Regions from separate parts of the Marinobacter sp. ES-1 genome, predicted to be linked through region 1. Evidence: riboswitches for the same ligand, from Rfam matches in the RefSeq annotation. Region 1 holds a riboswitch; the other holds the start of a gene.

The links. A riboswitch is a leader RNA that binds a small molecule or an ion and turns the genes downstream of it on or off. The one in region 1 is predicted to bind thiamine pyrophosphate.
Region 2: it holds a riboswitch for thiamine pyrophosphate, as region 1 does, so the genes downstream of both, thiC (phosphomethylpyrimidine synthase ThiC) here and thiB (thiamine ABC transporter substrate binding subunit) in region 1, are expected to answer to the same signal.

What each region holds. Positions count from the first base shown of each region.
Region 1 covers NZ_AXBV01000040.1:3,548-19,660, reverse strand. The annotation lists gene Q668_RS07430 (ADP-ribosylglycohydrolase family protein) at 1-912, opposite strand, end outside; gene Q668_RS07425 (GNAT family N-acetyltransferase) at 969-1,499, opposite strand; gene Q668_RS07420 (DUF1778 domain-containing protein) at 1,471-1,770, opposite strand; gene Q668_RS07415 (YnfA family protein) at 2,066-2,398, opposite strand; gene Q668_RS07410 (DUF3147 family protein) at 2,488-2,838, opposite strand; gene Q668_RS07400 (CLCA_X family protein) at 3,434-4,183, opposite strand; gene Q668_RS17200 (hypothetical protein) at 4,391-4,540, shown strand; tRNA gene Q668_RS07395 (tRNA-Cys) at 4,577-4,650, opposite strand; tRNA gene Q668_RS07390 (tRNA-Gly) at 4,705-4,780, opposite strand; gene Q668_RS07385 (murein L,D-transpeptidase catalytic domain family protein) at 4,904-5,608, opposite strand; TPP riboswitch at 5,807-5,898, shown strand; gene thiB (thiamine ABC transporter substrate binding subunit) at 5,947-6,948, shown strand; gene thiP (thiamine/thiamine pyrophosphate ABC transporter permease) at 6,954-8,636, shown strand; gene Q668_RS07370 (ATP-binding cassette domain-containing protein) at 8,629-9,243, shown strand; gene Q668_RS07365 (MlaE family ABC transporter permease) at 9,340-10,428, shown strand; gene Q668_RS07360 (ABC transporter ATP-binding protein) at 10,432-11,253, shown strand; gene Q668_RS07355 (MlaD family protein) at 11,253-12,194, shown strand; gene Q668_RS07350 (ABC-type transport auxiliary lipoprotein family protein) at 12,187-12,795, shown strand; gene pgsA (CDP-diacylglycerol--glycerol-3-phosphate 3-phosphatidyltransferase) at 12,801-13,349, opposite strand; gene uvrC (excinuclease ABC subunit UvrC) at 13,357-15,216, opposite strand; gene uvrY (UvrY/SirA/GacA family response regulator transcription factor) at 15,200-15,859, opposite strand; gene Q668_RS07330 (hypothetical protein) at 15,975-16,113, opposite strand, start outside.
Region 2 covers NZ_AXBV01000064.1:11,791-27,903, forward strand. The annotation lists gene Q668_RS12230 (DUF1249 domain-containing protein) at 12-497, opposite strand; gene Q668_RS12235 (NUDIX domain-containing protein) at 494-1,114, opposite strand; gene thiC (phosphomethylpyrimidine synthase ThiC) at 1,511-3,388, opposite strand; TPP riboswitch at 3,469-3,582, opposite strand; gene Q668_RS12245 (TolC family outer membrane protein) at 3,720-5,081, shown strand; gene waaA (lipid IV(A) 3-deoxy-D-manno-octulosonic acid transferase) at 5,128-6,381, opposite strand; gene lpxL (LpxL/LpxP family Kdo(2)-lipid IV(A) lauroyl/palmitoleoyl acyltransferase) at 6,484-7,446, shown strand; gene Q668_RS12260 (mitochondrial fission ELM1 family protein) at 7,451-8,416, shown strand; gene Q668_RS12265 (glycosyltransferase family 4 protein) at 8,413-9,522, shown strand; gene Q668_RS12270 (glycosyltransferase) at 9,519-10,526, shown strand; gene Q668_RS12275 (glycosyltransferase family 2 protein) at 10,543-11,346, opposite strand; gene Q668_RS12280 (mannose-1-phosphate guanylyltransferase/mannose-6-phosphate isomerase) at 11,466-12,884, shown strand; gene Q668_RS12285 (lysophospholipid acyltransferase family protein) at 12,881-13,789, shown strand; gene Q668_RS12290 (glycosyltransferase family 4 protein) at 13,797-14,831, opposite strand; gene Q668_RS12295 (glycosyltransferase family 4 protein) at 14,902-15,996, shown strand; gene Q668_RS12300 (glycosyltransferase family 2 protein) at 15,980-16,113, opposite strand, start outside.

The DNA of each region.
Region 1 (16,113 bases):
ATCTGAATCCCCATCGTGATTCACCGCCAGCACAATGCCCTGCTCGAAACTTTCAGCCACCAGGGCGCAATAAACAGAAATCGCCAGTGCTTCCTCTGCGACCCAGCCTTCGCCGAGTTCCTGAATAGCGATATGGTGCTGGTTGCCAGACTGGCTCAGTTCAACCGCCTTATCCAGGGCCGCCAATGTCTCTTCGTGACCGCGCTCTGCAACCAGTAATGTCTTGGCGGCACCCAGAGCATCCAGAAGAGTTTTGTCGTTCAATAACTCAAAGATCAAAACGGCCAGTACGCCACCGGTCAGATAACCGCTGGGATGGCCGTGGGTGAGGCCGGCGCACATACACCCATCTTCAAATACCCTTTCCAAGCCGGAGTTACCGTTGAAGGTGCGCCAGTAAAGCCCTACCGGAGCAACCCGCATTACCCCGCCACACCCCTTACTGTCATTGCCGGCGGTCTCTGGAACACCCGGGTAATCCCGCAGCGCACTCAAGCACGTCATGCCCGGTGCTCGCTGGCTGTGCAACTCTGGCTGCTGAAACAACCAGCCGTCTTTCTCTGCGGTTACCGCACGACACTCGTAGCCCTGTGTTGCAAGCCAACGCAGATAGGCATTGGCAACTGTGTGGTCGAACCCGGCAATGCCTTTACTGACTCCCCGCATTCGCCCCCGCAACAGGCCTTCTGCGGTGAACAGGGTCATTTGGGTGTCATCGGTTATCTTGCCTTTGCCACCGTAGGCCGGGGCGTAGTCGGTTATGCCGGCAGGGCCGAAGCGGCTCAGGATTTCAGCGCGGGACATGAACTCCACGGCGGCACCGAGGGCATCGCCTATGGCTCCGCCGAGGAGGCAGGCGGTGTATCGCTCCTGGATATCGTTTTCCGGCCGAGACTCATGTGGTTGATCCATTATCATTTCCCTATGCTAGTTTTTAGAAAGATCCGTAGTAACTCGGCGGAACCCGACTACCGTCCACTTGCCTCTGAGAGTTCGACTGCTTCCAGACATTGTTCAAAAGGCAGCCAAAGAGCTAAAGCGTCACCCTCGACGCCATCAATAGCAACAAACCCAAACCTTTCGTAGAATCTTTTTGAGTCGTCGTCTTTGGCATCTACCGCACAGCCGATACCGCCAACTGAAATCGACGCATCAACAACCCGCCTCAGGCACTCGATCAGCAGGTACGCTCCTAATCCATACCCTTTCAGAGAGTTATCAACCGCAAGCCGTGCCAGCCGGTAAACCGGCGGATCCGACGGAAACCGCTTTTGTAGGGGATGTCCCTGGGGGAAGACAATGGTGCTGGGAAGAAGAGTGTAATAACCGAGGATCTCCGTCGGGTCGACCTCATCTTCAACCAGTACATAAGTCCGTGTCGCCATCTTCTGGCTGCTTTGCCGGGCAATTTTCTTCAAGAACTCGTTGAGCGCAGGCTTACCGCAGTCAAATTTTCGCCGATTGTGTTTTTTACTGATTTCTTCGGTTCTTAAAGTCACCAGCCAACTTCCTGTGGTTGAGTGCAGCTTCCCGAAGCTTTGGATTAATCGGCTCAGGGTTATCCAGCAACTCCAGCATACGGTCAGCACTCTGCCGGGAAACCTGGATTTGTAGCGCCTGACGCTCGGCCTCTTGTGCTTCTTTCTTTGCAGCGTAGATCAGGAACTGACTCAAGCTGCGGCCCGTTAACTCTGCTGCATGAGCAATAAGTCTCTGCGTTTCTTCATCGACACGGGCCACCAGGCGAGTGTCTTTACCTTGTGTGTTCATAATATTCTTCACCGATGGCGGGATAAGCTCGACTGAAACCTGAGAAAACCCTCTTCCTTGATAGAAAGTGATTCATGGGCTCAATCTATGTATGCCATGCTGGCACACATAATGACCCCAATCAACTTAGTGTGCCAATTTGGCACATGTGATTTATAAGACTCCCAGCTGCACAAGGTCGCAAAGCGGTCATTCGGATAGGACGATTAGCACTGGTATAGTGGCGCCCACGTACCGCAGCGAAATGGGCATCAGGGCGCAGGACCGGACGCCCGGAACGAACTACAACAGTTGGTTATGTGGCGCGAGGCGCAAACATGATGATCGCCATTCCCACCAACGCAACAGCTAAACCAACTAAATCCCAAACTGTTGGTCGAACCCCATCGACCGCCCAAAGCCACACAATTGCCATAAAAATATACACACCACCATACGCAGCATAGACCCTGCCAGCAGCGGTGGGGTGCAGTGAAAGCAACCACGCAAAGGCTGCGAGACTCAACGCACCTGGCACCAGGAGCCAGATGGTTTTACCCTCTCGAAGCCAGAGATAAGGCAAATAACAACCCACGATCTCTGCCAAAGCGGTGACGATAAAAAGACCAACCGTTTTCAATTCAGGCAATGAAATTGACCTCTTGGCAGTTACCTGACTTTGCGGCGTGCCAGCGCCAGCGTAGATGCGTCCAACAACAGCCCCTTGTTCTACGATATTTAAAGCCCCACGCCATAGTACCGAAGGACAACCACCATTACCCAGTAGCAGATTGCTGTAATGCCGATTGAAGCTGTCAGGCTAAGGTAGAAATTGAGCCCCTGTGCCAACAGAACCGGTAACGCAATAAACAAAGAAAGTGATGGCAAAACCAGCCAAAACACACTACTTGCAAGTTCGCTAACCTTTTCTGCATCCCCGGTATCCAAATAAAGCCAAAGCATTGCCAAGACTGACGTCAGCGGCACCGACGCAAGCACAGCGCCTATGAACGAGCTGCGCTTCGACACTTCCGATATGAGGACAACCAGAATAGCGGTCACTGCGACTTTGACAATGTAATAAGTCAACTGGATCTACCTCCTGGCGGCAACCGTATCACGGCTTATTAGTTTGCATTCTTATTAAACCCCAACGCCATCTCCCCCGTCCAAATCTGATTCCAAGCCCTGATAACAATGATTTTTCATGGTTTTATCTGTAGTTCCGCAGCCGCCATTACGCTGCCGGCTCTGTGAAAAGTTTACACTCAAATTATCAGTGCACGCTTGTACCAGTTAAATCCAGAGAACGGGGAATGTCCGCTTTTGTTTAGGGTTTCGCGTGGGCTGTGGAACGGTCACCCGCTGGCTATACTCACCGTTATTAACCTGCCCTAGCACACGCCGGATGTGTTTCAGTCGCCGGACCAGGTAATAACCGGCAGCAATTGAGAACAGAGCTGCTGCCAATACTTCCAGAGCGGCAATCATCAGGCTTCTGCGCTTGACCTGCTCAATGCTCCGCAGCTGTTCCCTCAGGTCCAGGCCTATTTCCACCGTGCCGTAATTCAGTCCTGCCTTCCCTTTCTTCCGCCCGCCAGAACTTTGTTTACACTAATTTCACTTTATTTACACTTATGTTGATCATACTAAGATTTTTTACAGACAAGGATGGAGCCCCCTTTTATCCGGCCTTAGCCTGTTCCCGGTAAAGCGCAGCGCCCAGAGCGGCAAAGTAGCGCTGGTATGCGTCATTGATCCGCTGGCGATGATCGCCCTGCGGATACAGACCCGCCTTGGCTTCATCAGAGTGAACGGTTCCGTTTACCAGAAATCGGTTACGCGGCTGGCTGTCTTCAATGAAGGCTTCAAAGGCGCGAGCGCACAGCTCCTCCGGTTTGGCGTAATAAACCGTTTTCAAGTGCTGATCAGCCACCTGGGAGGCCCGGAACAAAGTGCTGGGTGCTGTGCCGTCCTCCGTCAGCATGATGGCCTGGAAGCAAGCGCCTAGCCGTTCATTCAGTGGATGCGGTTTACTGCTTACTCTGTTCAGCCAGGCACTTGAAGCGAAGCCGCACGGTCCGGCATTCCGGTAAGCTTTGCCTCCCATGTAGTGATCAAAGGCGTGAAACCATTCATGCGCCAGGCTACCCGCACCAGCGTTCTTGGCCAGCGCCAGTTGCCGGGTGGCGGGAATGTAGTGCGCGGCCACGCCCAGCCGGCCGCCGATGCCATACTGCAGGCCCAGCGTGCTCCTCAGGGAGATCAATGGCTCCGGTCCTCGCAGGATCGTCATCAAATCACACAGCGCCTGATCGAACCGGCCGGCTGCCCGGTCCCGCTCCTGGGGCGTCACCCAGCGTCCGACTTCAATGCTGCGAAAATCAAACCGTCGTCTCACCGTTACAAAGGATGCTGCAGATTCAGACGTCACTCCCAGCCTCCCATCTCCAGAAACATCAGGATGCTCAGGCTTGAGACGGATTCGTAGTTACCAAGCAGAATGCAGGACATGCTTTACACCTAGTACTGTTTGCATATACAGTATTTTGACGAGGCTACACGGGTGGGTCAACCACAGTCAGGCACAATGTCCTATACTCGGACCAATGCAGTTGCCAGGAAGGCAGGAGGAGTCTGTATGAAAAGCGTGGTACTGATGTTTGTTGGTGGACTGGTAGGCGGCTTCATCGGGCCGGTTTCAGCACTGGTCGGCGTGGCAGCAGGGTATGTAGTTGGCCGCATGCTAACGCAGTCAGACGTACCTGAGCGAAAGGCAGTCAGCCAATAAAGCTCGGATAAACCGATGATTTTCGTAAGGAAAAAATGGAGGCGCGGGTCGGAATCGAACCGGCGTACACGGAGTTGCAGTCCGCTGCATAACCACTCTGCCACCGCGCCGGGTAAGCCTGGAATCTGGCTTTTGCTCTCAGGGGGCGTGAGAGACTTGGAAAATGGAGCGGGAAACGAGATTCGAACTCGCGACCCCAACCTTGGCAAGGTTGTGCTCTACCAACTGAGCTATTCCCGCTCTTCGTTCAGAGGCGTTGCCTCCTCAACGGCTGCGTATTCTACGGATTACGCTTCGCGCGTCAACACCTTTTTTCAAGTTTCTGTTTTTATTGCTAATGTGCACAAAATTTAGCCAAACCGGTCAGGACCGGCTGGCGTCATCCGCGTTCGCCTGAAGGGAACCGGCAAGCTGGTTGCCGCTGTCGCAGTTCAGGTAGCTGGAAGCCTGCAGCCATTCTTCATCCGGGTAGTATTTGAAAACCAGCTGGCCGCCTTTCAGGTTGTCTACTACCTTTGCGATCACATCGCGGTCTACCGCCGGGCAGCCGTGGCTGCGGCCAATGCGACCGTATTTGTTCACCCAGCTCTTCTCTACGTAGTCTGCCCCGTGAATGACAATGGCGCGCTGGCGGGCCAGGTCATTGAAGCCCGGCTCCAGTCCGTCCAGCCGCAAGGAGTAGCCGTGGGCACCGCTGTAGGATTCCGCCGCCTTGAACAGTCCGATGCTGGACTGGTGGCTGCCCTCAATGTTGGAGAAAGCACTGGCTTCGCGGTCGCCGGAGTTTTTACCATGGGCAACCAGCTCCCTAAGAACCAGGCTGCCATCGGCCAGGTCAAACAGCCAGAGGCGTTCTTCGCTGGATGGCAGGGAAAAATCAATAACAGCAAGCCTCTCCGGCATCGCTGTTCCATTGCTGATGGCGCACTGGGTTGCCTTGAAAGCCGCCTCAAGAACCGATGGATTCAGTTTAGGGGCTGCACTGGAAAGGCGATCAAAAAGCTGGTTATTCAGGGACTGGGCCTGGGTGCTGGTGGCGAAAAGCACTGAAAAAAGAAGGCCGGACATTGCTGTACAAAATTTGAGCAGATTGCGATACTTGGGCATGCACCTTACCTCTATAGGTGAAGAATACGGTCTATCCGATTGAAATTTGCACTATTCTAACAGCAAATAATGAGAACCCCGACACCTTTGTACAGTTTTTAAACAGACCGTAATCAAAGTTACAAATTACAGGCTGCCACGCAGGCGTGTTAGAATCGCCAAGACTCAACGGGGTGCCCGACAGGGCTGAGACCATACCCGCGGAACCTGACCCGGCTAATACCGGCGTAGGGATTGAGCCGCCACTTTTCCAGTGGTTACCGCGGCATGCCCCCCTCCATAGCCAAGGTGTAATCACTATGCGTTTCCGCTTGCCTCTACTCTTCGCTGCCCTGCTCCCGGCTTCGGCTACTGCCGAACCTGCGCAGGTTTTGAACGTTTATACTCACCCGTCGTTTGCGGCGGAATGGGGCCCCGGGCCCGCGGTCAAGCAGGCATTTGAAGAGCAATGTGATTGCACGCTGAACTATACAGTGCTGGAAAGCGGCGGCGATATACTTCAGCGACTGCGCCTGGAGGGCAGTTCAACCACTGCCGATGTGGTGTTGGGGCTGGATACCGCCACCATGGAAGCCGCCCGGCAAACCGGATTACTGGCTCCGCACACGCTGACGCAGAACAACCTGGCGCTGCCTGTCGACTGGCAGGACGACACCTTCGTGCCCTACGACTGGGGCTACTTCGCCTTTGTATACGACACCGAGGTGCTGCCGGAACCTCCTGCAAGCCTGGAAGAGCTGATCAATGCACCGGATGACCTGAAAATCATCATCCAGGACCCCCGCACCAGCACCCCCGGCCTCGGCCTGCTGCTCTGGATGCACGCGGTTTATGGCGATGACGCCCACGCTAAATGGCAGCAACTCAGTGGCAAGGTACTGGCGACGACCCAGAGCTGGAGTGACGGGTATTTTTCACTGTTCATGAACGGCGAAGCCCCGATGATTCTTTCCTACAGTACCTCTCCGGCCTATCACATGGCGGTCGATAACACAGACCGTTACCAGGCAGCCCGTTTTGAAGAAGGCCATTACCTGCAGGTCGAGGTTGCCGCACTGGTGAATAGCTCGAAGAATCAGGCCCTCGGCCGGGAATTCATGGAGTTCATGTTGTCGCCGGCCTTCCAGCGCCATATTCCGTTGAAGAATGTGATGTATCCGGCTATCGACCTTGGTGACGAGTTGCCGGAGGTATTTGACCGGCTGATCCGCCCGTCCAAAGCTCTCTATCTGGAACCGGCAGAGGTCGCCCGTGAGCGCCGCTCACTGGTGAATGCCTGGCTGGACGCCATGACCCGCTGAACCCAATGGCCGCCAACCAACCACAACCCCTGCGCCCTGCTCCATTCAGCGCCCCTGCGTGGCAACTGGCTCCGGGCCTGATCATTGCGCTGGCCTTGATCGGGCTGGTGCTGCTGGGGCTGGGGGCACTGCTTCACACAGCTGGCACGCTGGAATTCGAAGAGCTGTGGCAAAGCCGCTATTTAAGAGGTGTTGTCTGGTTTACGGTTTGGCAGGCTGTGTTATCGGTCATTCTAAGCCTGCTCATTGCGCTGCCGGTGGCCATGACACTGGCCCGGCTCAGCCATTTTCCCGGCCGTAGCCTGCTGCTACGGTTAATGGAGCTGAGTCTGGTGCTTCCCACCATAGTGGCGGTTTCAGGCATCATCGGGGTGTACGGTCGCCAGGGCTGGCTGACCGGTCTTCTGAACGATTGGCTGCCTGATCACGGCTGGAGCCTTTACGGCCTGAATGGGATCTTACTGGCCCATGTGTTTTTTAATGCACCGCTGGCCGCACGAATTCTTCTGCAAGCACTGGAATCAGTTCCGGCACCGAGGTTGCGGGTTGCTTCCCAGCTCGGGTTGAGTGGCTGGTGGCTCTGGCGTACCGTTCGATGGCCCGCATTACGGCCGGTCGTGCCCGGGGTGTCAGCATTGGTATTTACCCTGTGCTTTACCAGCTTCGCCATCATCATGACCCTGGGTGGCGGGCCTCGCGCCACAACCCTTGAAGTGGCTATTTACCAGGCGTTGCGGTTCGAATTCGATTTTGGCCAGGCTGCCATCCTGGCCACTATTCAGCTGGTTATTTGCGGCAGCCTGTGGTGGCTGGTGTTCCGGAACCGGCTGGAGTCCTCACTGCTTCCGGATCGGCGGTTTGCTGAACCTGTCTCTTTAAAAGACAGCCCCGGGCAGGGTCTGGGGCGCGTGTTGCTGCTGGGCATCTTTTCCGCTTTCCTGACGCTTCCCCTGCTGGCCATCGCGTTACGCGGTTTGCCGGCACTCTGGCCGGCCTCACCCATGCCATCTATCTACGGACAACTGCTCCCCGCTACAGGGCGAAGTTTGTTGATTGCTGTTCCTGCCGGGCTGGGGGCGGTTGTCGCCAGCCTGTTCACACTGGCGGCCGCCAACAAACCCGGAAACCGGATACTGGCAGCCATTCCGGTTACCACGGGCTACCTGCCGCTGATTGTACCGCCCCTGGTGCTAGGTACCGGCCTGTTCCTGTTATTGCGGCCCCAGCTCGGGAATAGCGCCCAAGGCTGGGTACTGGTGTCTTTGATTAACGGATTGATGGCCATTCCATTTGTGCTGCAGGTTCTGCGTGGGCCACTGAATGCCATCGACAAGAACACCCTGAACCAGGCGGACCAGCTGGGCATCCTGGGCTGGTATCGCTGGCGCTGGCTGTACTGGCCACGGCTGCGCCGGCCAATCGCCCTGGGGCTGGCCTATGGCATTGCCCTGTCGCTGGGAGATTTCGGGGTAATTGCCCTGTTCGGTAGCCCCGGGCAGCCCACTTTGCCGGTTCTGCTTTACCAGCAACTGGGCAGTTACCGAATCAGCGAAGCGGCTGGCACCGGGCTGTGGTTGCTTGTATTACTGGTGACCCTCTTCGCCCTGCTGTCCCGGGTTGCCCGGCCGGCCCCGGGCACAAACACAGAGCCTGCCCCCGCCGCCGCTCCGGAGCCTCATCATGCTTGAGCTAAGAAACCTGTGTTTCCAGTACCCGGATCAGTCGGAGGAGTGGCGCTTCCACTTCTCGGTCGCCGCCGGGCATTGCCTCGCAGTACGCGGTGCCAGTGGAACCGGTAAATCCACCTTGCTGAACCTGGTTGCCGGTTTTCTCGCACCCAAAAGCGGAGAAATTCTCTGGAACAACCAAGCTATCCATAACCTGCCTGCCTGGGAGCGACCGGTAACAAGCGTGTTCCAGGAGCACAACCTGTTCGAGCACCTGGATGTCTTCACCAATATCGGTCTCGGCCTGCACCCGGGCATGAAGCTGTCCCCCGAACAGCAATCGGCCATTGAGCAGGGTCTTGAACAAACCGGGCTCGGCGGTTTTGGTGCGCGCCTGCCCGGCGAACTATCCGGTGGCCAGCGGCAACGAGTTGCCCTGCTGCGCGCCATTCTGCGGCGCAAACCGGTACTGCTGCTGGACGAGCCCATGACCGGGCTGGACCCAGACGCCAGGGCCATCATCCGGGACTTGTTACTGCAGGAAAAGGCCAGCGGCATTACCCTGATCCTGGCCAGCCATGATGAAGAAGACCGAAAGATACTGGCAGACAGCAACTGGAATCTTTAAGCTTGCTAAGACTTCTGGCAGGGATTTTTTCATTCTGTGGCGATAACTTCAGGCCTTACTACAGCCAAAGCCGGCGAGCCTGCCGGCTCCCTTGAGTTGTCCGGCAATACGGTGACCTTTGCCGGAGACTGGACCCTTGCCCATTACCCGGCCCTGAACCGGCAGGTATCGCAATTCAAGGCAGAGAACGCTTCACTGAAGCCGGAATTTACCCGCCTTGGCCGGCTGGATACCGCGGGCGCGTCCCTGATGGTGAAAATGCTGGGTGCGGAACCGGTGCTTACCGCCCTGGAGCAGCCGTCCCTGCCCGAAGCCCAGCAAGCACTCCTTAAAGCCGTAGCGGAATCCATGTGTGAATCCGCACCCGCGCCAGCCACGGTTAATCCACTGCTGAACATGCTGGCAATCACCGGAGAGAAGGTCACCCGGCTAACCCGCCTGTTATGGCTGCTGTCCGGTTTTATTGGCCAGACCTTGTCCACCCTGTTCTACATACTCCCACGGCCAAAACGCTGGCGCTTTACGCCGTTCGTGGCCGCTGTGCACGACACCGGCCTGAATGCCCTTCCAATTGTTGCCCTGCTCACGTTTCTTGTGGGGGCTGTGGTCGCATTTCTGGGGGCTACGGTGCTGGAGGACTTTGGCGCGACCATTTATACCGTAGACCTGGTCGCCTTCTCTTTCCTGCGGGAATTCGGCGTTTTGTTAGCCGCGATTTTGCTGGCCGGCCGGACCGCCAGTGCCTTCACAGCCCAGATCGGGGCCATGAAGGTCAACGAAGAACTGGATGCCATCCGTACCCTCGGCCTCAACCCCGTGGAGCTGCTTGTAGTCCCCAGGGTACTGGCCATGATGGTGAGCCTGCCGGTGCTGACCTTTGTCGGCATGATGGCGGGCATGGTTGGTGGTGCCGTGGTGTGTGCACTGGCACTGGATATTCCGCCCAGCCAGTTTATGGCCATCGTGGAGCGGGATATTGCCCTGAAACATTTCCTGGTGGGTATCGGTAAAGCACCCGTGTTTGCCTTCCTGATTGCCGTGATCGGCTGCCTGGAAGGTTTCAAGGTGTCGGGCAGCGCACAGTCCGTGGGTGAGCACACCACCTCCAGCGTGGTGCAATCTATCTTTATGGTCATACTGCTCGATTCCGTAGCCGCGCTATTCTTTATGGAAATGGGTTGGTAAGGCATGGCCATGGGCACGCGGGATAACCACACGCGCCAAAAGCCGATCATTCAGGTTCGGGGCCTGAACAATCGTTTTGGCAGTCATTCTGTGCATGAAGACCTGGACCTCGACCTCTACCCGGGTGAAATCCTCGGCGTGGTTGGCGGATCCGGCACGGGTAAATCCGTGCTGCTTCGCAGCATTGTCGGGTTGAACACACCTACGGCGGGCCACATCACGGTATTCGGGCAGGATCTAACAGAGCTGTCAGCACCGGAACGTTCGCTGTATGAACAGCGGTTTGGTGTGCTGTTTCAGGGCGGAGCTCTGTTTACCTCCCTGAACCTGGAACAGAATATTGCCCTGCCCCTGATCGAGCACGCGGGGCTGAAGCGGGCCGAAGCGGAAGAGCTGGCCCGCATGAAGCTGGCCCTGACCGGCTTGCAGCCCGAGGCGGCGCGCAAATACCCGGCGGAGTTATCCGGCGGCATGGTGAAACGTGCAGCGCTGGCCCGGGCGCTGGCCCTGGACCCTGAGATATTGTTTCTGGACGAGCCCACAGCGGGGCTGGACCCGATCGGCGCTGCCGCGTTTGACGAACTGATTGTCACCCTGCGCAATGCCCTGGGGTTAACGGTATTCCTGGTCACCCACGACCTGGATACCCTGTACACCACCTGCGACCGGGTGGCAGTGTTGTCCCAGCGCAAGGTGCTGGTGGCAGATACCCTGGATAACGTATCCCGCACAGATGACAGCTGGATACAGGACTACTTCCACGGCCCCCGCGGGCGGGCCGCGATTGATGCACACAACAGGCTGACCGAACAGGAGCCCGGTTAATGGAGCCAAAAGCCCATCACGTCATTATCGGATTATTTACGCTGCTGGCTGTTACCGCCGCCTTGCTGTTCGCCCTGTGGTTAGGCAAGTCCTCGGCAGACCAGGAGTGGAGTTATTACCAGATCGGTTTCGACCACCCGGTAGGCGGCCTGTCCAAGGGTAATGCGGTGCTATACAGCGGCGTGCCGGTGGGTGACGTGCTGGAGCTGACCCTGGCACCCGACAACCCGGCCCATGTTCGTGTGCTGGTTCGGGTTCGCAGTGACATTCCCGTGCGTGAAAACACCCGTGCCGAACTGGTGCTGGCCAATATCACCGGCAGTATGAGCGTGCAGTTTACCGGCGGCAGCCCGGACAGTCCGGTGCTTGAAGGCGGCCGTGAGAATCCACCGCTGATCAGTGCCGAGCCCTCTGCATTTTCCAACCTGCTCAATAACGGCGAAGCGATGTTGTCGAAGGCCGAGCGCCTGCTTACCAGCATGAACCAGCTGTTGAATGAGGAAAACCTGGGCAACGTAGCCACCATTCTGGACAACACCCGACTGGCAACCGAATCGCTGCTGGCAAGCCGGGATGACATGATGGCACTGATGGAGCAGTTCGATGCAGCAGCGATTCGGGCAGAAGAAGCGGCCGTAAAGGTATCCGCCACCTCTGACCATGCGCGCGTGGTGTTAGGCGAGCAGATTACGCCGGTACTGGAGTCTATGGATAAGGCCATCTCAACCCTGCAGCCCACCCTGGACCGGCTGAACCGTGTGACCGGTAATAACGAAGGTGCACTGGACTCCGGGCTTCAGGGCCTGGGCGAGCTCACACCGGCCTTACGGGAGCTGCGCAGCACCCTCCGCAACCTGAACTCGTTTACCCGCAGGCTTGAGCAAGACCCGAGAGGCACCATCTGGGGCGGCGGCCGAATCCAGGAGTACAGCAATGACTAAGCCACGCAGAGGCATTTTCGCACTGGCCGGGGCCCTTGGCCTGTCTGCCTGCACCGTGTTCCCGATTCCTGAAGCACCGCGCCTGATGGAACTGGCACCCCCCGCTGAACGGGAAGTGTTCGATACTCCCCGGCCTGCTGCGCTCCGGGTGGACACTCCGCTGGCATCCGATCCGCTGGACAGTACCCGGGTTCTGGTAAAACCCACACCCTACGAGTTCCAGGCACTGCCCGGCGCCCGCTGGCGCGACAGTATTCCCGTGGTTTTGAGGGATTACCTGATTCAGGAATTTCGCCAGAGCGGCGGCTTCACCAGCGTGATGACTGACACCAGTCCGGCTACGGCAGGGTTAACACTGGTCACCGAACTGACCGGCTTTCACGCCGAGACCCACGCAGACGGCACCACGGTGGTCATACACCTGCACACCGAACTGATGGAAAACCTCTCCCGGAAAAGCCTGTGCGTATTGGATCAGCGCGAGGAGGCACTGGCTGCCAGCGCAAAACTGGACGACCTGATGTCTGCCTTCTCTCGCGCAGCATCCGCGCTTTCGACAGACATAACCCGATGGAGCCGGGATTGCCTGGCAGACGCCTGAGCCTGTTATTTTGAAGGGAACAAATCCGGCCAGGCCGCTTTCAGGTACAGGAACATAGACCAGAGTGTGAGCCCGGCTGCGATGTAAAGCAGGCCGATCGCAACGTACGACAGCATTTGACCGGGAGGAAACGCCAGCAAACCGACAATGGCCGCCATCTGGGCGGTGGTCTTGACCTTGCCGATGTACGACACCGCGACACTGGCGCGACTACCCACCTCTGCCATCCATTCCCGCAAGGCGGAAATCACAATTTCCCGGCCGATAATAACCGTGGCCGGAATTGTCAGCAGCACTGCCGAGTATTCTTCAATCAGCACCGCCAGGGCCACGGCCACCATCAGTTTGTCCGCCACCGGGTCCAGGAACGCACCGAAAGGCGTACTCTGGTTCAGTTTGCGGGCCAGGTAGCCGTCCAGCCAGTCGGTCACACCGGCCAGGGCAAAGATGATGGCGCTGACCAGGTAACTCCACTGCACCGGCAGGTAGAAAATCACCACAAACACCGGGATCATCACGATGCGGGACATGGTCAGCAGATTCGGTAAATTCATGGTATTCCTATTCGTCGTGCAATGCTGCGTATATGGATTCTGCCAGTGACTTGCTGATGCCCTGAACCTTGGCCATCTCGTCCACACTGGCTTTACGTAATTCCTGTATACCGCCGAAGTAGCGGATCAGCTCCCGGCGGCGCTTCGGCCCCACCCCTTCGATGCCTTCCAGGGTAGATTGCCGGCGTTTCTTGTCCCTGCGCGCCCGGTGGCCGGTAATAGCAAACCGGTGGGATTCGTCCCGGATATGCTGGATCAGGTGCAGCGCCGGAGAATCGGCCGGTACCCGGAATACCGCGTCTGTCATGGCGTCGATCAGCTGCTCCATGCCGGCGCGGCGGGTAACGCCCTTGGCCACGCCAATCAGTGGGATATCGGAAATCCCAAGCTCTTCAAAGACTTCCCGGGCAATGTTCAACTGGCCTTTACCACCGTCGATGAAAACGAGGTCTGGCCGCTTGCCGTCGCCACTCACCAGCCGGCGGTAGCGGCGGGTCAGCACCTGGCGCATGGCGGCGTAGTCGTCACCGGCCTTCACGCCCTCAATGTTATATAGCCGGTAATCGCTTTTCAGTGGCCCATTCTCGTCGAAAACCACACAGGATGCGACGGTATTTTCCCCATGGCTGTGGCTGATGTCGAAACATTCCATCCGGGACGGGGTTTCAGCCAGCTCCAGCAGGTCACGCAGCGCCAGCAAACGGCGATACACGGTTTCCTTGCTGGCGAGGTGGGTAAGCAATGTTTGCCGGGCGTTGGTCATGGCCAGTTCCAGCCAGCGCTTGCGTTCGCCCCGCACATTGCCCCGAATACGGGTTTCCCGGTTGGCGGCCTCGCTGAGGGCCTCGGCCAGCAGTTCCTGCCCTTCCACGGCCACCGGCACGAGGATGTCCCGAGGAATTTCCCGGCGGGTATCACCGCCAAAGTAGTACTGGCCCAGAAACGCCGAGAGCAGTTCCCCTTCTGACTGCTCGAGTGAAAACCTCGGGAAGTAGTCCTTGGTGCCCAGCACCCGGCCACCACGAACGATGATCACCACAATACACACCACGCCGGCATCCTGGGCAATGGCGATCACATCTGCATCGCCGCCCTCGCCTTCAATGGATTGCTGCTCCTGAACATGGCGAAGATGGTTGACCTGGTCCCGGTAGGTAGCCGCTTTCTCAAACTCCAGGTTCCTGGCCGCCTGCTCCATGGCATTCATCAGGTCGTGGATAATGGCCGGGTTCTTGCCTTCCAGGAACATGGTGGCGTGGCGGATATCCTGCTGGTACTCCTCCGGTGTTACGTAACCCACGCAAGGAGCCGTGCACCGGTTAATCTGATACTGCAGGCAAGGCCGGTTACGGTTCCTGAAATAGCTTTCACTACAAGACCTTATACGGAAAACCTTCTGCAGGATATTAAGGCTTTCCTTGACGGCACCGGAGCTTGGAAACGGCCCGAACCAGGTACCGCCACCCTTTTTGGTGCGGCCACGGCGGAAGGTCAGCGAGGGATAGTCGCTGTGAGACGACAGGTAGATATAGGGGTAGGATTTGTCATCCCGCAGCAGGATATTGTACGGCGGCCGCAGCGACTTGATCAGGTTCTGTTCCAGCAGCAAGGCTTCGGTTTCGCTGCCGGTAATCGTCACCTCGATGGACTCAATCTTGCCCACCAGCGCTTCGGTTTTCGGGGCCAGGCCGGTCTTGCGGAAATAACTGCTCACCCGCTTTTTCAGGTTGCGGGCTTTTCCCACGTACAGAATATTCCCGGCGCCATCGTACATACGATACACGCCGGGGCGTTCAGTAAGCTGTTTCAGGAAGTCTTTACTGTCGAACTCCCCGGATCCTTGCTGGGGGTCAGACCTTGTCGGCATCCAGCAATCCAAGCCGTACGGCCATCAGCGCCAGCTCTACATCACTGGAAATCTCCAGCTTCTCGAAAATCCGGTAGCGGTAGCTGTTCACGGTTTTGGGGCTGAGGAAGAGTTTATCGGAGATATCCTGAACCTTCTGGCAATCCACCACCATCATGGCAATCTGCATTTCCCGTTCAGACAAACGATCGAACTTTGCCAGTTCGCCATCGTCGTCCTTTTCACCCGCCAGCTGCTTCAGCGCCATCTTCTGGGCAATTTCCGGGCTGATGTAGCGCTGGCCGGAATGGGCCTTGCGAATGGCACGCACCATTTCCTGGATGTCCGCGCCCTTGGTGATGTACGCCTGGGCGCCACTTTGCATCACTCGGGAGGGGTAAGGATCATCCGCGCAGGCGGTTACCACAATCACTCGAATAGAGTCGTCCAGGCGCAGGATACGACGGGTGGCTTCCAGGCCACCGATTCCTGGCATGCGAATGTCCATCAGAACGATATCCGGTCGGTTCTCTCGCACAAACTCGATGGCCTCCTCTCCGGATGAAGCCTGGCCAATCACGTCGAGATCGGGATTGTCGGCTAACATGCGGCTTATGCCGGAGCGCACCAGCTCGTGGTCATCTACAACCAGTACCCTGATCAAAGCTCACCTCGCAGTCAGGTAGACGAAAAAACACGGTGATTGTACCGTTTACACCGGCCTTCGGGTAGGTAGTGCCCCTTACACCTTGGCATTAGTGGCCTGAAAAATCAGGAAATCACGCAGGAGCACCCAGCCCCGCTGTATTTTCCACCGGGTCAAACCACACGACCAGCTCTCCCCGTTTTACAGCAGCAAGTACCCGGCTTCGTTCCGCCAGCGGGTTCTCGGTGTCGTTCAGGCCGTGGTAACGGGTG
Region 2 (16,113 bases), on a different contig from region 1:
TGAGATGCTGTCTAGTCGATCCCCTCACCCGCCGACCAGACGGCCTTCTCCATGGGCAGGTGCCCGAAGCGCAAACAGTAATCCAGCCAGTCGGCCAGGAAACCATTCACCTGAACCTTTTCATCGGGGTGATGCATAAAACGGTTCGGGTAATCGTTCACCGGCGCGATCTGGCGCTGCCGGTGGCAACTGATGACTTCCGCCATCATTGCATCGTGGTAGACCCGCACGGTCATCTGTGGATTATTCAGCCAGCGGCCGCTGTTGTGGACCTGCTCCAGCAACAGGGTTTCGGTGAACTTTGCCGTTTGCAGCACTTCAATCCGCACTCGCCCCAGGTACTGGTTCTCCCGGTGCAATTCAAACTCGCACACCGGCTTGCCATCGGATTCCAGCTGCCGCAGCTTGCGGAGCCGCTGATAGTTGCCATCACACAACGCTCCCAGCTGGCGCAAATCCGGTACATAGGACTTGGGACGCTTCACCCACTCAGTCATGCCAACCACTCCCGGCGCAGCCTGTCGCGGTTCAGCTGTAGCCACTGGATAGCAATGATCGCAGCGGCATTGTTAATGCGGCCATCGGCAATCATGGCGAAGCACTCGCCGGCGCTGACCACGTGGCTGAGAATGTCTTCGTGTTCATGCTCCACACCGAAAATACCGCCGGCTTCGGCAGTACTGACCCGGCCACAGTACAGGTGGATCATCTCGGTGGTGCCGCCCGGGGAAACCAGGTAATCACAGATCTTGTCCAGCCGGCTGAAACTCAGGCCGGCTTCTTCCTGCCCTTCCCTCTGCGCCACGTCTTCCGGGCTTTCGCCCTCTTCGTTCATTCCGGCTACGAGCTCCAGCAACCAGGGGGATTGGTTGCGGCCCAGGGCCCCGAGGCGGAATTGTTCCAGCAGTACGACTTCATCCCTTTGCGGGTCGTAGGGGAGCACGCAGGTGGCGTCGCCGCGGATGAAGAGTTCGCGGGTGAAGGTGGGCATGTCGCGGCCGTCAAAGCGCGGGTGGGTCAGCCAGAGTTTGTCCATGCGGAAGAAGCCCTGGAAGACGGTTTCGCGTTTTTCGATTTTGACGTCGCTGGCATTGAACTGGAACGGTTTCGGCATTCGTGTTTCCGGTTTGGTGTTCGGCTTGGAACGATAGCCTTTGGGATTGCTTGGGTGCAAGTGTCTTACGACTGGTGTAATCATTTGGCCTTGGCCCCAGACTTCCATGCTTGGTGACCGGCAGCCCTTGGGACAGGCCCGCTCCGTTTCCTGTGCAAAACGTTGTCTGCCAAACCAGGTTCAATTGGTGCATCGTCGCACAGCATGAGCATCACATTCAGATGCGATCACTGCCAAGCTGGATTGAGTAGGTCGGGCGTCTCTGTCCAGAAATTTGTGGAGCCATGGATGGCGGAACAGAAGCGCCCACGGATGGCCCGAGCGTTTTCTGGACAGAGACGCCCGACCTGCTCATAACTCCAGAGTTATCAGGCCAGGAGCGGGCAAACTGAAGAGTCAGACTTTGTCGTAAAGCTTTGAGCCAGACTCAACAAACTCCCGAGACTTGGCCTCCATGCCGGCGTCAATTGCCGAAACTTCGTCAATGCCCTGCTCTGCTGCGTAATCCCGCACTTCCTGCGAGATTTTCATGGAACAGAACTTCGGCCCGCACATGGAGCAGAAGTGGGCCACTTTGGCGGATTCCTTGGGCAGGGTTTCGTCGTGGTAGGCGCGGGCGGTGTCCGGGTCCAGGCCGAGGTTGAACTGGTCTTCCCAGCGGAACTCGAAGCGGGCCTTGGACAGCGCGTTGTCGCGGATCTGGGCGCCTGGGTGGCCTTTGGCGAGATCGGCAGCGTGGGCGGCGATTTTGTAGGTGATGATGCCGGTTTTCACGTCGTCTTTATTGGGCAGGCCCAGATGCTCTTTCGGGGTGACGTAGCAAAGCATGGCGCAGCCATACCAGCCGATCATCGCCGCGCCGATGCCGGAGGTGATGTGGTCGTAGCCCGGGGCAATATCCGTGGTCAGCGGGCCAAGGGTGTAGAACGGCGCTTCGTCGCAGCATTCCAGCTGCTTATCCATGTTTTCTTTGATCAGGTGCATGGGCACGTGGCCAGGGCCTTCGATCATGCACTGAACATCGTGCTTCCAGGCGATCTTGGTGAGCTCTCCCAAAGTTTCCAGTTCGCCAAATTGTGCCGCATCGTTGGCATCTGCAATGGAACCCGGGCGCAGGCCGTCACCGAGGCTGAAGGAGACGTCGTAGGCCTTCATGATTTCGCAGATGTCTTCAAAGTGCTCATACAAGAAGCTTTCCTTGTGGTGCGCCAGGCACCACTTGGCCATGATGGAGCCACCGCGAGAGACGATGCCGGTGGTGCGTTTGGCGGTGAGTGGCACGTGGTGCAAACGAACACCCGCGTGGATGGTGAAGTAATCCACGCCTTGCTCGGCTTGTTCGATCAGGGTGTCCCGGAAGATTTCCCAGGTCAGGTCTTCGGCCACACCGCCGACTTTTTCCAGGGCCTGGTAGATTGGCACCGTGCCGATGGGAACCGGGGAGTTGCGGATGATCCACTCGCGGGTTTCGTGGATGTTCTTGCCGGTGGACAGGTCCATCACCGTGTCGGAACCCCAGCGGATACCCCAGGTCAGTTTTTCTACTTCGTCTTCGATGGACGAGGTCACCGCCGAGTTGCCGATGTTGCCGTTGATTTTCACCAGGAAGTTGCGACCGATGATCATCGGCTCGGTTTCCGGATGGTTGATGTTGGCGGGAATAATCGCACGGCCCCGGGCCACTTCATCCCGAACAAACTCGGGGGTGATCTCCGGCGGCAGGTTGGCACCGAAGGACTGGCCGGGGTGCTGGTCCGCCAGCAAGCCGTTGGCCCGGGCCTCCTGCAGCTTCATATTTTCCCGAATGGCAACGTATTCCATCTCCGGCGTAATGATGCCCTGGCGAGCATAGTGCATCTGGGATACGTTTCTTCCGGGCTTGGCGCGCAGTGGCTTGCGCTCGTCCATAAACCGCAGGGGGTCAAGCTGAGGGTCTTTCATGCGACGACGGGTGAATTCGGAGGTGTAGCCGTCCAGTTGCTGTACATCGCCCCGCTCGGCAATCCAGGCAGCGCGAACCGGCGGCAAGCCCTTGCGCAGATCAATGGTGGCTTCCGGGTCTGTGTAGGGCCCAGAGGTATCGTATACCACCACGGGCGGGTTCTTTTCGCCGCCCATTTCGGTGGGGGTGTCGCCCACGGTAATTTCCCGCATTGGCACCCGTAGATCAGGTCGGCTACCCTGCACGTATATTTTTCGTGAGCTTGGTAATGGTTTGATTGCTGCGGAGTCTACTTTTGCGGAGTCGCTGAGGTATGCTAGTAAGTCCGTCATGATCTGCTCCCGGATGGTCTTGTGGTATCGGGTCGCGTATGACGGAGTTGCGACAAATTGCCCTACAGGCTTAGTGTCGCGGTTCATCTGGTCTTAATCCCTACGCCGGTATTATCCGGATCAGGTCGCGGGTTCTGCGTTGCAATCTCAGCCGACTGCCGATTTCCGGCAGATCAGCACCCCGTCAAGACGCGATTCTGAATTCGTTTGTCCACAAAATACGTGGACTTAGCAAGTCTAGAGACGGGAACGATTATTGTCCATAATGGTCAACCAATACCTTTGGGTCATTGCCGGGCAGATTCCCGGAGTCAGTATTTCAGGAGAACCAATGAAAAAACGTTTACTTCCAGGATTGATCACCCTGCTCGCAGCCCAGCCTGCGCTTGCTCTGGATCTGATGGAAACCTACGAGAAAGCCCTGTCTTACGACTCCGGCATTGCCTCTGCCATGGCACAGTTCCAGGCCCAGCAGGCCGCCAGTGATGTAAGCAAGAGTTCTTTGTTGCCGCAGATTGGTGCGTTTGCCGAGGGCAACCATATCGACTTTGATGCCAAGAATGGCCCGGGTGACAGCTATAAGTCGCTTGAGTATGGCGTGCGCCTGACCCAGCCCATTTTCCGTTCAGACAGCTGGTTCCGCTACGACGCCAGCCAGTTCCAGACCGAAGCCGCCCAGGCCCAGTACAACCTGGCCCAGCAGCAGCTCATTCTGGATGTAGCCACTGCTTACTTTAACGTGCTACGGGCCCAGGATACCGTGACAACCGCCCGCGCTACCGAAGCCGCCATCCAGCGCCAGTACGAACAGGCCCAGGAGCGTTTCGACGTAGGCCTGATTGCGATTACCGAAGTATACGAGGCCCGCGCCAGCTACGACGACAGCAAGAGCCAGCGCATCGCCGCCGAGAACCAGCTGAACGTGGCGCGCGAACAATTGGCCCGGTTGACCGGTGAATACGCGGAAGACCTGGAAAACCTGCGGGAGAACTTCCCGTTGGGCCGTCCGGAGCCGATGAACCCGAATGACTGGGAAACCACTGCTCTGGAGCAGAACTGGGCAATCCAGGCGGCCATGTCACAACTGAACGCCAGCGAAGCTAACCTTAAAGTAGCCAAGTCCGGCCACATGCCAACCCTGGACCTGGTAGCCTCTTACGGCGAGTCAGAACTGGACGGTGCCAAGTCAAACCAGCAAGAAGGTACGCAAGGCGTCATCGGCCTGCAGCTGAACGTTCCCCTGTACATGGGCGGTGGCACTGAAGCCGGCGTGCGCCAACAGCGTTCCCTGGTAACCGTGGCCGAGCAGGACCTGAACACTACACGCCGGGATGTACAGGTGAACACCCGCAGCCTGTTCCTGACCGTGAACAACAACGTGGAGACAGCCTCTGCCCTTGAGCAGACCATCATCTCCCGCCGCAGTGCACTGGATGCAACCCGCGCCGGCTATGATGTAGGTACCCGGAACATTGTGGAAGTGCTGGATGCAGAACGAGCGTACTACGTGGCCCTGCGGGATTACGCCAACGCCCGCTATGACTACGTGATCAACACCCTGCAACTGAAGCAGGCGGCAGGCACCCTGAGCCCGCAGGACCTGATTGATCTGAACAACTGGCTCAGCGAAGGCGCCCGGGGCATTGAAGCCCTGGCCGAAGAAGGAAAAACACTGGACGACCCGATGCAGTAAGCGGGCTAACCGTGCAAAATTCCGGGTGCCCGTGCGGCGCCCGGAATTACAACCGTTCCGTAATACCCTCCACGACCTTATCCAGCGCACCCCGGTTCTTGTTGACTACCGCCAGAGCCCGCTCACCGTATGCCTTCAGCGCCTCCGGATCGTCCACCAGTGAACAGATCGCCCGCGCCAGCTCATCCGCATTTTCGACCAACTGGACCCCCTGATCATCCAGTAAGCGCTGATAAATTGTCTCGAAATTAAACACATGAGTGCCGGAGAATACCGGAATGCCCCAGGCCGCAGGCTCCAGCGGATTGTGCCCTCCCCGCTCGATCAGTGAGCCGCCCACGAAGGCGAGGTCACTGGCTCCGTAAAGCATCATCAGCTCTCCCATGGTGTCTCCAAGATACACCTCCGCACCAGCGGGAGATGCTCCTGTTGACCGGCGAACCACGGAAAAGCCCTCGCCTTGAGTCATCTCAGCTACCGAATCAAACCGCTCCGGATGCCGGGGCACAATGATGAGTAAGGCATCGGCGTGCTGAGCCAGAATCTGGCGATGAGCCGCCAGCAATTGCTCGTCTTCTCCGGTGTGGGTGCTGCCGGCAATCCAAACGGGGCGCTCACCCAGGGATTTTCGGAAGCTGACAGAGGCCGCACGGACATCATCAGGAATATCCGCATCGAATTTTACGCTGCCGGTGACCTCAACATTACCCGGAGCCACTCCGATGCGGCGAAACCGCTCTGCGTCTTTTTCGGCTTGCGCAGCCACCCAGCTGATGCTTTTGATAATAGGTGCTGCCACGCCCCGAACCCGTTCATACCCCCGGGCAGATCGTTCAGACAGACGGGCATTGATCAGAAAAACAGGCACATGACGGTGTCGGCACTGGCGGATCATATTGGGCCAGATTTCCGTTTCCATGATCACCAGGATGCGGGGGTTAACCCGATTCAGGAAGCGCCGAATAGCCCCGGGCGTGTCGTAAGGGGCGTAGGCATAGGCTACCCTGTCACCAAACATCTTCCGGGCCTGGGCCAGCCCGGTATCAGTCATGGCAGTCATCAGGATGGTCGCACCCAGGTTACGGGCCAGCAGGCGCCGGACCATGGGGCCGGCAGCAATGGTTTCACCCACGGAAACTGCGTGAACCCAGATAACCGGCCCGTGCATCTCGGGCACCAGTCCCAGCCGGTGCTGCCAGTTCTGCCTCAAGGCCGGCGCCTTGCGGCCCTGCCACCAGAGCCGGACAAGGATAAACGGCAGGGCGAGCCGGATCAGCAGGGAATAGATAAACTGGAACACGCAGGACTCCCGGCAAAACAGTGCGTTATCATAGGGATAAATTTGCTGTGGACGGGCATCTTGCCCCCCGGTAAAACGTTTGTCGATGCAGGATTCACGATTTTGAAAAAGAAGTACCGCAAACTCCCCAGAAACACCGATTATTCAGCTTACCGCCATCCCCGCTGGTGGCCAACCTGGCTGGGCATTGCGGTGATGTGGCTGGCTGCGCAGTTACCTATCCGCTTTCAATGGTGGCTGGGCAAGGTGATCGGCCTGGCCGCCTGGAAGCTGGCTAAAAGCCGTCGGCATATTACCGAGACCAACATCCGCCTTTGCTTCCCGGAACTCAACGAGCAGCAGCAAGGTGCGCTGGTACGTAACGCCTTCATCGCCAACGGCATTGGCGTAATGGAGCTGGGCATCGCCTGGTTCCGGGATCCGGCCAAACTGACCGGTATCACGCAGGTGCACGGGCTGGAACATTTTGAGAAGGCCCTCGAAGATGGCCACGGTGTGCTGCTTCTGGGCGGTCATTACAGCACACTCGATCTGGGCGGCAGCCTGGTAACCGAGTTTATTAACGCGGATGTGATGCAGCGGGACCACAACAACCCGCTGATGAACGCCGTCATGACCCGGGCCCGGGGCCGGCGTTATGGCACAGTGCTCGGCGCCAAAGACCTGCGCAGCTTATTCAAGTGCCTGAAGCAAAACCACGCTGTGTGGTACGCCACCGACCAGGATTACGGCCGCAAAGACATCGTTTTTGCCCCTTTCTTCGGCATTCCGGCCGGCAGCATTACCGCCACGTCCCGGATTGTGGAGCGCAGCAAATGCAAGGTAGTGCCGTTCAGCCACTTCCGCCGCGAAGACACACCGGGCTACGACATCTATTTCCAGCCGGCGCTGGAAAATTTCCCGACCGGCGATGACCTGCAAGATGCTACACGCATCAACGCCATTATCGAACAGGAAATCCGCAAGGCGCCGGATCAGTACCTTTGGATGCACCGCCGCTTCAAAACCCGGCCGGACAAAGACGACCCCGGCTTCTACGGCCGCAAACGCAAGAAAAAAGGCTAGTCCCTTGGAAGACGATGCGCAGGCGCCGGTCATCTGGCTGATTACCGACAACAAACCCGGCCACCGCAACCAGTTGCGAGGCCTTGCCGGGCGTTTGCGCGCACTCACGGGCGCAAAGCTGTATTGGTTAAACGCTGCGGATTACACCGTGCCGCTCTGGCGGGCTTTGCTCGGGCTCGCTCCCACTCTGGACAAGGCCTTGCCCCAACCTGACCTGATTGTTGCGGCGGGTTCCGGCACTCACCGGCTGCTACTGGCCCTGCGCCGGTACCGCAAGGCAAAAACACTGGTACTGATGAAACCAGCCTTTCCCCTTAACTGGGTAGATGGCGCCATCATTCCCGCCCACGACGACGTAAAACCTTCAAAAACCGTGCTGAACACGGAGGGCGTCATCAATGCAATCACGCCGCTGTCCGAACTGACCGGCAAGCCCAACGCACTCATACTCGTCGGTGGTCCCTCGGAACACTTTGACTGGAACAACGACACAATCACCTCGCAGATCAGCGACCTGATTGCCCGATACCCCCGGTGGCACTGGACCATCAGCGATTCCCGGCGCACACCGGAGGCTTTTTACCGGAGACTGACGGAACTTCAAAACGAAAACATCTTGGTTGTTCACCACAGCCAGACCTACGACGACTGGCTGAAGCACCAACTGGCAACCTCCCGGGCTGTCTGGGTAACGCCAGACAGCATGTCCATGGTGTGTGAAGCCGTCACCTCTGGCGTTCCTACCGGCATTTTCGACCTGCCCCCCCGGGCTAGCAGCCGGGTGGTTAATGGCATTAGCCGCTTAGCCCGGCTGGGGCTGGTCGCCCACTGGAGCGACCATGCCAGCGTAATGGCAGAACACCGGCCACAACACCCGAGGCTATGGGAAGCCGACAGAGCAGCGCGCTGGATCATCGAACGATTTCCCCGCCTTCTCCAGCCCAGACAAGACAAGGAGCAACGACCGTGAAAATACTGCAGGCCTTGCCCGCCTTGTACAGCGGTGGCGTGGAACGTGGCACCGTAGAGTTTGCGGCAGAACTGGTCAAACGCGGCCATCAGTCATTCGTGGTCTCCAACGGTGGACCAATGGCCGAACAGGTTCGCGGCCAGGGCTCGACCCATATCCACATGCCAATTCACCGTAAAACACCCGCCTCGTTCGGGCAGGTTTTACCAATGCGCAAACTGCTGCAAGAGCTCAAGCCAGATATCGTGCACGTGCGCTCAAGGATGCCCGCATGGATTATCCACCTGGCCCTGAAAACACTGCCACGGAACGAACACCCGGCCATAGTCTCAACCTTCCACGGCATGTATTCCGTAAATCCGTACAGCGCCATCATGGCCAGGGCAGACCAGGTGATTGCGGTTTCCAATTGTGTCCGGGACTACGTACTGGAAAACTTTCCTGTTCCGGAAAACAAACTGACAGTAATCCAGCGCGGCGTAGACATTGACGCCTTCCGCAACCGCGCCATCAACGACCAGTGGCTTGATATCCTGCTATCGCGGTTTCCACAACTGGCTGGCAAGAAGATCATCATGATGCCCGGCCGGATTTCCCGCTGGAAAGGCCAGCTGCATTTCATGGAAGCCATGGCCAGAATCGTGCGCCAACGGCCGGACTGTCACGGCATCATCGTTGGCGGCGCAGAGCCCGGTAAGGAAAGATTTCTGCAAGAGCTGGAAAAAGAACGCAGCCGCCTGGGCCTGACCGACAAGGTCACCTTCCTGGGGCAGCGCAATGACATGACCAACCTGTATCTGCTGGCCGATGTGGTTTGCCATATGTCCACCAAGCCTGAGCCGTTCGGGCGGACAGTAACCGAAGCCCTGGCGTCCGGCACACCGGTGGTGGCCTACAACCGTGGCGGCGCCGCAGAAACCCTGCAGGCCTGCTTTCGGGAAGGGCTGGTTACACCAGATGATACCGGGGCGTTTGCCAGTGCCGTGCTGGGACTGCTGGATAAGCCCCGGCCGGAGATTGAGTTGCCGGAGCGGTTTTTGTTGCGGGCGCAGACGGAGGCTACGCTTCGGGTTTATCAACAAGCCCTGAACGGAAAACCGGTTTGAAGGTCGCCCTGATATTCGCAACGCCTGGTAGTGCCTGGGGGGGCATGGAAAAACATGTGGCGGACCTGGCGGAAGCCCTCACGGGCATCGGACACGAGGTGCACATAATCGCCCATCCCGACTACCGCTCGCACTTCCCATTCGCCGAGTTTCACCCGTGCCCGATGAAGCTGAGCCGAAACAACCCTTGGCTTCGTTGGTGCGTTTCCCGGATATTGAAGCGGGTTTCTCCTGATGTCGCCCACGCCCACGGCAATAAAGCTGCCCTCATACTGGGCAGGTTGCCTCGTCAGACCTGGCAAACCGTAGGGACTATTCACGGAAGCAAATCAAACCTTCGCCCTTTCCTTCTGCTGGACAAAGTCATTGCCGTCAGCGGGTCGATCTACGAGGGCCTGAGTCACCCGTCCCGTCATCTGATTTACAATGGAATCCGGAAGGAAACTCCTAAATCGCCTCAAGGCAACTATCCACTCCCCGAAACAACGAACGTCATTGCTGCTGGGAGACTGGAGGCAGTAAAGGGCTTCGATATGCTAATTCAGGCATGGAGCATGATACATGACCGTTTTCCGACGGCACGCCTCACCATCTTTGGTGATGGCTCTGAAGCCAGAAACCTGCAGCGGCTGATTGACGATGAAGGCCTGAGACACGCTGTGACGATGGCAGGGCACCAAACAACACTGGCGTCGACATTGTCCCACGCCGACATGATGATCATCAGCTCAAGGCGGGAGGGGTTTCCTTACGTGTTGATCGAAGCCTTGATGGCCGGGCTGCCGGTTGTCTCAACCCCGGTGTCAGGCAGTGTCGACCTGCTTCCAGACAACGCGCTCGCCAGGGACATTTCCGCTCAGGCTATCGCCGACGTGATCGCTAGCGCACTGAACAACCTGGGTGGTCTTCAAGAATCTGAGCAATCCGCATTTGACTATGCGCAGACACATCTCACGCTCAGGGGCATGGCAGAGGCAACCGTCAGAGTGTATCAAGCCGAATAGTACCTGTGAGAGCGTCTTACCGCTCCTCGCCACCGGAACGACTGATTCCCTCAAGCATCTGCAGCTCCCTTGCCTTCGCCAATCGCATGAAATTACGGTTAGCGGCCACAACAGAAACACTGAACCCGAACCAGCCATTCAATACCTGGCGGTGAATCAGGTAATACTTCAAAAACTTCAAAGGAAATTCGACCATCAAACGCGGGGTCGAAATTCGCCGGCCCTTCCCATACAGGAACCGGGCCTGCTCGCTGGACAGTTGAGTGTATTTTCTTTCCATCTGCTCCAGAGAGATCAATGTCTTGTGCAAGACATCGCCTTTGAGCTCCAACACACTACCCGTATGCACTCTAGGCCGGTCATCGTTACTGTGTTTTTCGGCATGGATCGCAGCCCGTTTCCGGTTGTAAAGCCGCAGGATCTTCTTGGACTTGTCATGCCGAAAAGGGTGCCTCGGGTTGGGGGACGACAAAACCCAGCGCATACGATAGCCAGCGACATCCGGAGAGATCGGCTTGGAGAACAGCTGCTTGATGTTGCGCACCAGCGTATCGGAAAGCACTTCATCAGCATCCAGATCAAGCACCCAGTCATTCACGCAAAGGCTGGCGGCAAAGGCCTTTTGGCTCGCAAAGCCTTCCCATTCCCGATAAACCACCCGGGCGCCTGCGGCCTCCGCTAGCTCACAGGTTCGGTCTGTGCTTCCCGAATCAACAACGATGATTTCACCAGCCCATTCCTTCACCTTCTCAAGAGATTCCGGCAGCCTTTCCTCTTCATTCAACGTGATGTAGTAAACCGATAACGGCAGTTTCATCATAAACACCCGCAAACTGGCCCCTACTCGGCCCCAAACACTGCCGAGTTAGCGCACCTATGATAATATTTGGCCATCAGAAAAGGCTAATGCTGACCGAAAGCTACGCGTGGAGCAAACACATGATTTACCCCGTCATTATGGCCGGAGGGACGGGCTCGCGCCTTTGGCCGTTATCCAGGCAACTGAACCCCAAGCAGTTCCTGAAACTGACGGACCAACATCTATCCATGTTGCAGTTGACCGTAGCCCGGCTGGACGGCATGGAGTCGGCCGACCCACTCCTGATCTGCAACGAAGAGCACCGATTTCTGGCGGCTGAGCAAATGCGCCAGGCGGGCTACAAAGATGCCCGAATTATCCTGGAGCCCTGTGGGCGCAACACGGCACCGGCCATCGCTCTGGCAGCACTGAAAGTGGTTAAAAACATCGATGAAAACCAGAACCCGCTGATGCTGGTCCTGGCCGCAGACCACCTGATCAGGGACATCGCCGCGTTCCAGAGCTGCATCCAGAAGGCCGTGCCCCTGGCTCAGCAGAACAAGCTGGTGACTTTCGGCATAGTACCCGGTCATGCGGAAACCGCTTACGGCTACATTCAGCAAGGCCCAATACTGGCCGACGACAGTTTCAGCGTCAGCCGGTTTGTAGAGAAGCCCGACCAGACAGCTGCGGAAAAATACCTCGCATCCGGTGATTACCTCTGGAACAGCGGCATGTTCCTTTTCGGCGCCCGCACCTACCTTCAGGAACTGCAAAAACACCGCCCGGATATCCTCGCCATCTGCCAGGCTGCGCTGGATGATGCCAGTGAAGACCTGCACTTCACCCGTGTGAACGAGAGTGTATTCGCCGAATGCCCGGAAGACTCCATCGACTACGCCGTAATGGAAAAAACCGACAACGCCGCCGTGGTCTCTCTGGATGCAGGCTGGAGTGATATCGGCTCCTGGTCTGCCCTGTGGGAAGTGAGTGAGAAAGACGCCAATGGCAACTGTTTCTCCGGCGACGTGATCGCCCACAGCACTGAAAGCACTCTGGTGCGGGCAGACAACCGCCTGGTGGCGACCGTGGGCGTGAAAGACCTGGTGATCATCGAAACCAAAGACGCCCTACTGGTTGCCCACAAAGACCAGGTTCAGGATGTGAAGAAAATCGTGGAAGCCATCAAAAACGATGGCCGGCACGAACACATGAACCACCGGGAAGTTTACCGGCCCTGGGGTGTATATGATTCTATCGATAACGGCCACCGCTACCAGGTGAAACGCATCACCGTGAAGCCCGGCGCCAAGCTATCTGTCCAGATGCACCACCACCGGGCAGAACACTGGATTGTGGTCAGCGGCACGGCCAAAGTCACCAACGGCGACGATTCCTATCTGGTCACGGAAAACCAATCCACCTACATTCCGGTCGGCCAGATCCATTGCCTGGAAAACCCCGGTGTGATCGATCTGGAACTGATCGAAGTACAATCCGGATCTTATTTGGGTGAAGACGATATTGTGAGATTTAAGGATCGGTACGGCAAAGCATGAGCAAACTTAAGTATTACCTGATCGCTGGCCTGTTACGTTTTGTCAGTCTTCTACCGCTGGGAACCGCTCAATTCATCGGCAACTGGGCTGGGCTCCTGGCGTGGAAACTAGGCGGCAGGCCACGGAAGATTACCGACATCAATCTGGAAATCTGTCTGCCCGAACTTACGAAAAAGGAACGCCAGGAACTATCCCGGGCTTCTCTGGCTCACACAGGCATGACAGCTTTGGAAATTCCCCTGATGTGGGAATGGCCCGTAGAGAAGTGCCTTGGGTTGATCAAGGAAACCGAGGGTCTGGAACTGGTTGACGAAGCCCTGGCGACGGGCAAAGGCTTAATCTTGCTCGCGCCGCACCTGGGCAACTGGGAGCTGACCGGCCTGTTTTTCTCCTCCCGCTACAAAATGGCAGCGCTCTATAGCCCTCCGCACATCAAGGAATTCGAGGATTATATGATTCGGGTGAGAGGACGCCTTGGTTCCGAACTGGTGCGCGGCGACCGTAGAGGGCTGATGCGACTGATGGGCATTTTGAAGGAAGGCGGTGTAGCCGGCATTCTCCCGGACCAGTCACCCCGTGGCAAAACCAACGCCTACGCGCCCTTTTTCGGCATGGAGGTGATGACCATGACACTGGTAGGGAAACTGGTTCAGAAAACCGGAGCCAACGTGCTGGTTACCTACGCCCAACGCCTGCCCAACGGCGAAGGCTTCAAGATTCTGGTCACTCCGGCGGAGCCTGGCATTGGTGCCGATGATGCAGTGGCCGGCGCCACCGCCTTGAATCAATCCGTGGAAAAGGTGGTACGAATGGCCCCTGAGCAGTACCAGTGGGAGTACAAACGTATGCGGCACCGGCCACCGGGGAATCCGAATCCTTATAAGCCCGGACAGATTTGTCAGTAACCAGCTATCAGTTGCGCTCGGCCAGAACTTTGCGATAGAGCTCACAGTAGCGACGACCGATAGCTTCAGGGCTGAAGTTTTTCAGGCCCTCAAGTGCCTTGGTCGCCAAGCCTTCCGCCAGAGCTGGCTCTTCAAGCAATTCCTGAATGGCAGAGGCCAAAGCTTCAGAGTCGCCGGCAGGTACTAAAAGCCCATTTTCGCGATCCTTGATCAGATCCGGTATGCCTCCGGCGCTCGCGCCGATCACAGGCACCCGATGTTGCATGGCTTCCAGGATGGTGGAACCCAGCCCCTCTGAGAGCGACGGGAACACAAAAACGTCCAGCGCAGCCAACCAGTCCCCAACATCGTCCCGATGACCCAGAAAGCTGATGTTCGGCAAGGCCTCCGCGAGCTCTTTGAGCCAATCTTCATCAGGGCCCTCACCCAGAAACACAAAATGCAGGTCCGGGGCGGAGTCCAGCAACTTTCGTGCAGCGTTAATCGTGACCTGATATCCCTTGTGCTTCAGCAATCGACCAACCTGCCCCACGAGCCGTTTGCCAGGATATTGGCTTCGTATTGCTCTCACACGCCGAGGCTCTGCAGGAAATGCGGAAAAACTTGATGGGATGACAACGGTATTGGCAGATTCCAAGCGCTGGCTGACAATGCGCCGGATAGCGGAGCTCAGGCACACCACTGTTTGCGCCCGACTATAGGCACTGGTAGTCAGCCGACCACTGCCAATAGGGTTGTCAACGCGCCTTGTAATAATATAAGGCGTTCCGCGAACGACGGATTCAATCCAGCCCCAGTATACCGCCTTGCCATCGTGACAATGAACCAGGTCCCAGCCACCTCCACTATGCCCGAGAACAAAGTGGGAGCATTCCCGAACCCCGAGATTAGGGGTGCCCTTCAGCTCACTGAAAAGACGACTTCCCGGCCGCGCTATCAGCGTTTGACAAATATTCTGACCAGCGAGCTCCCGGATCAGGTTAACCGTCTGTCGTTCGCCACCGGAGAAGCCCCCGGCCAGATTTACATGGCAAATGTGCATACCAACTCGGCCCAGTCGATGTTTTAATGGCGGCAGTGTAAGAGATCGACCTTAAAAAGGACATAACACCGTGAAGCTACTCGTAATCAGCTCCTATGTAGACACCTGGAATTCGGTTCGTCCGGAAGCCGAAATGCTTATCGGGCTCGCAAAGCTCGGTGTCGAAGTTGAGCTGATGACACAACCCGATGCAGAGTATCGCTCTCGCTTTGAAACCAACGGAATCAAGGTACACGGTTTCCATCCGAGAAAGAAAATTGAACCTGAAGCCATTCGCAGAATCCGCCAGCTTCTGAAAGAAGGCGAGTTCGACGCCGTTTACTGTTTTAACAACAAAGCCATCGCCAACACCAACCTTGCGGCCATCGGCCTGCCAGTCAAAGTTATGACCTATCGAGGCCAAACCGGCAATATCAGCCGCTGGGACCCAAGCGGCTACCTCACCCATCTCAGCCCGAGAGTGGATCGGATTATCTGTGTTTCCAAAGCAACCCGCGATGACCTTCAAAAGCACGTCTGGGGCAACAAAAACAAAGTGTGCACGGTCTATAAAGGCCACGATCTCGACTGGTACCAGGATACGCCGGTAGACCTCAAACAATTTGGAGTACCGGATGGCGCCTTTGTGATTGGGTCGGTGGCAAACATCCGCCCCAGAAAAGGACTGCCAATTCTGCTGAAAGCCACACACATGTTACCCCGGGACAGCAACATCCACTTACTTCTCGTGGGACGGGGAATGGACAATCCAGAGGTTCAGGCGCTAATCCAGGCCAGCCCGATGGCCGACAGGATTCACCTGACTGGATTCAGAAAAGACGCGCCGGCCATCATTGCGTCCTGTCAGGTATCCGTGCTGGCGTCAACCAAACGAGAGGGGCTTCCTAAAACGGTAATTGAAGCTATGGCCTATGGTGTTGCACCAATCGTCAGTGATACCGGAGGGAGTGCGGAGCTCATTGAAGATGGCGTTTCCGGCATACGCGTAACGCCCGGTAGCGCTGAAGAAATTGCTGCCGGCATTCAGCGGCTGCATGAATCCCCAGATCTATGCGCCAATATGGGCGAAAGCGCCCAAAAAAGGATCGCCTCGCACTTTCATGTACAGCAGTCGTCTGAAGCCCTTTTGAAGGTGCTGAACGAAACCGTCAGCGGCGAGTTTTAATCCAGAGCGCTGCGTATTTGTTGAAGGCATAAATGGCGGTGGTGACGGCCAGCAAAAACCCATGCCGGCCGTCCAAAAACCCTCTTTGAAGCAGATACTTCCGGACAAACGCTCCAA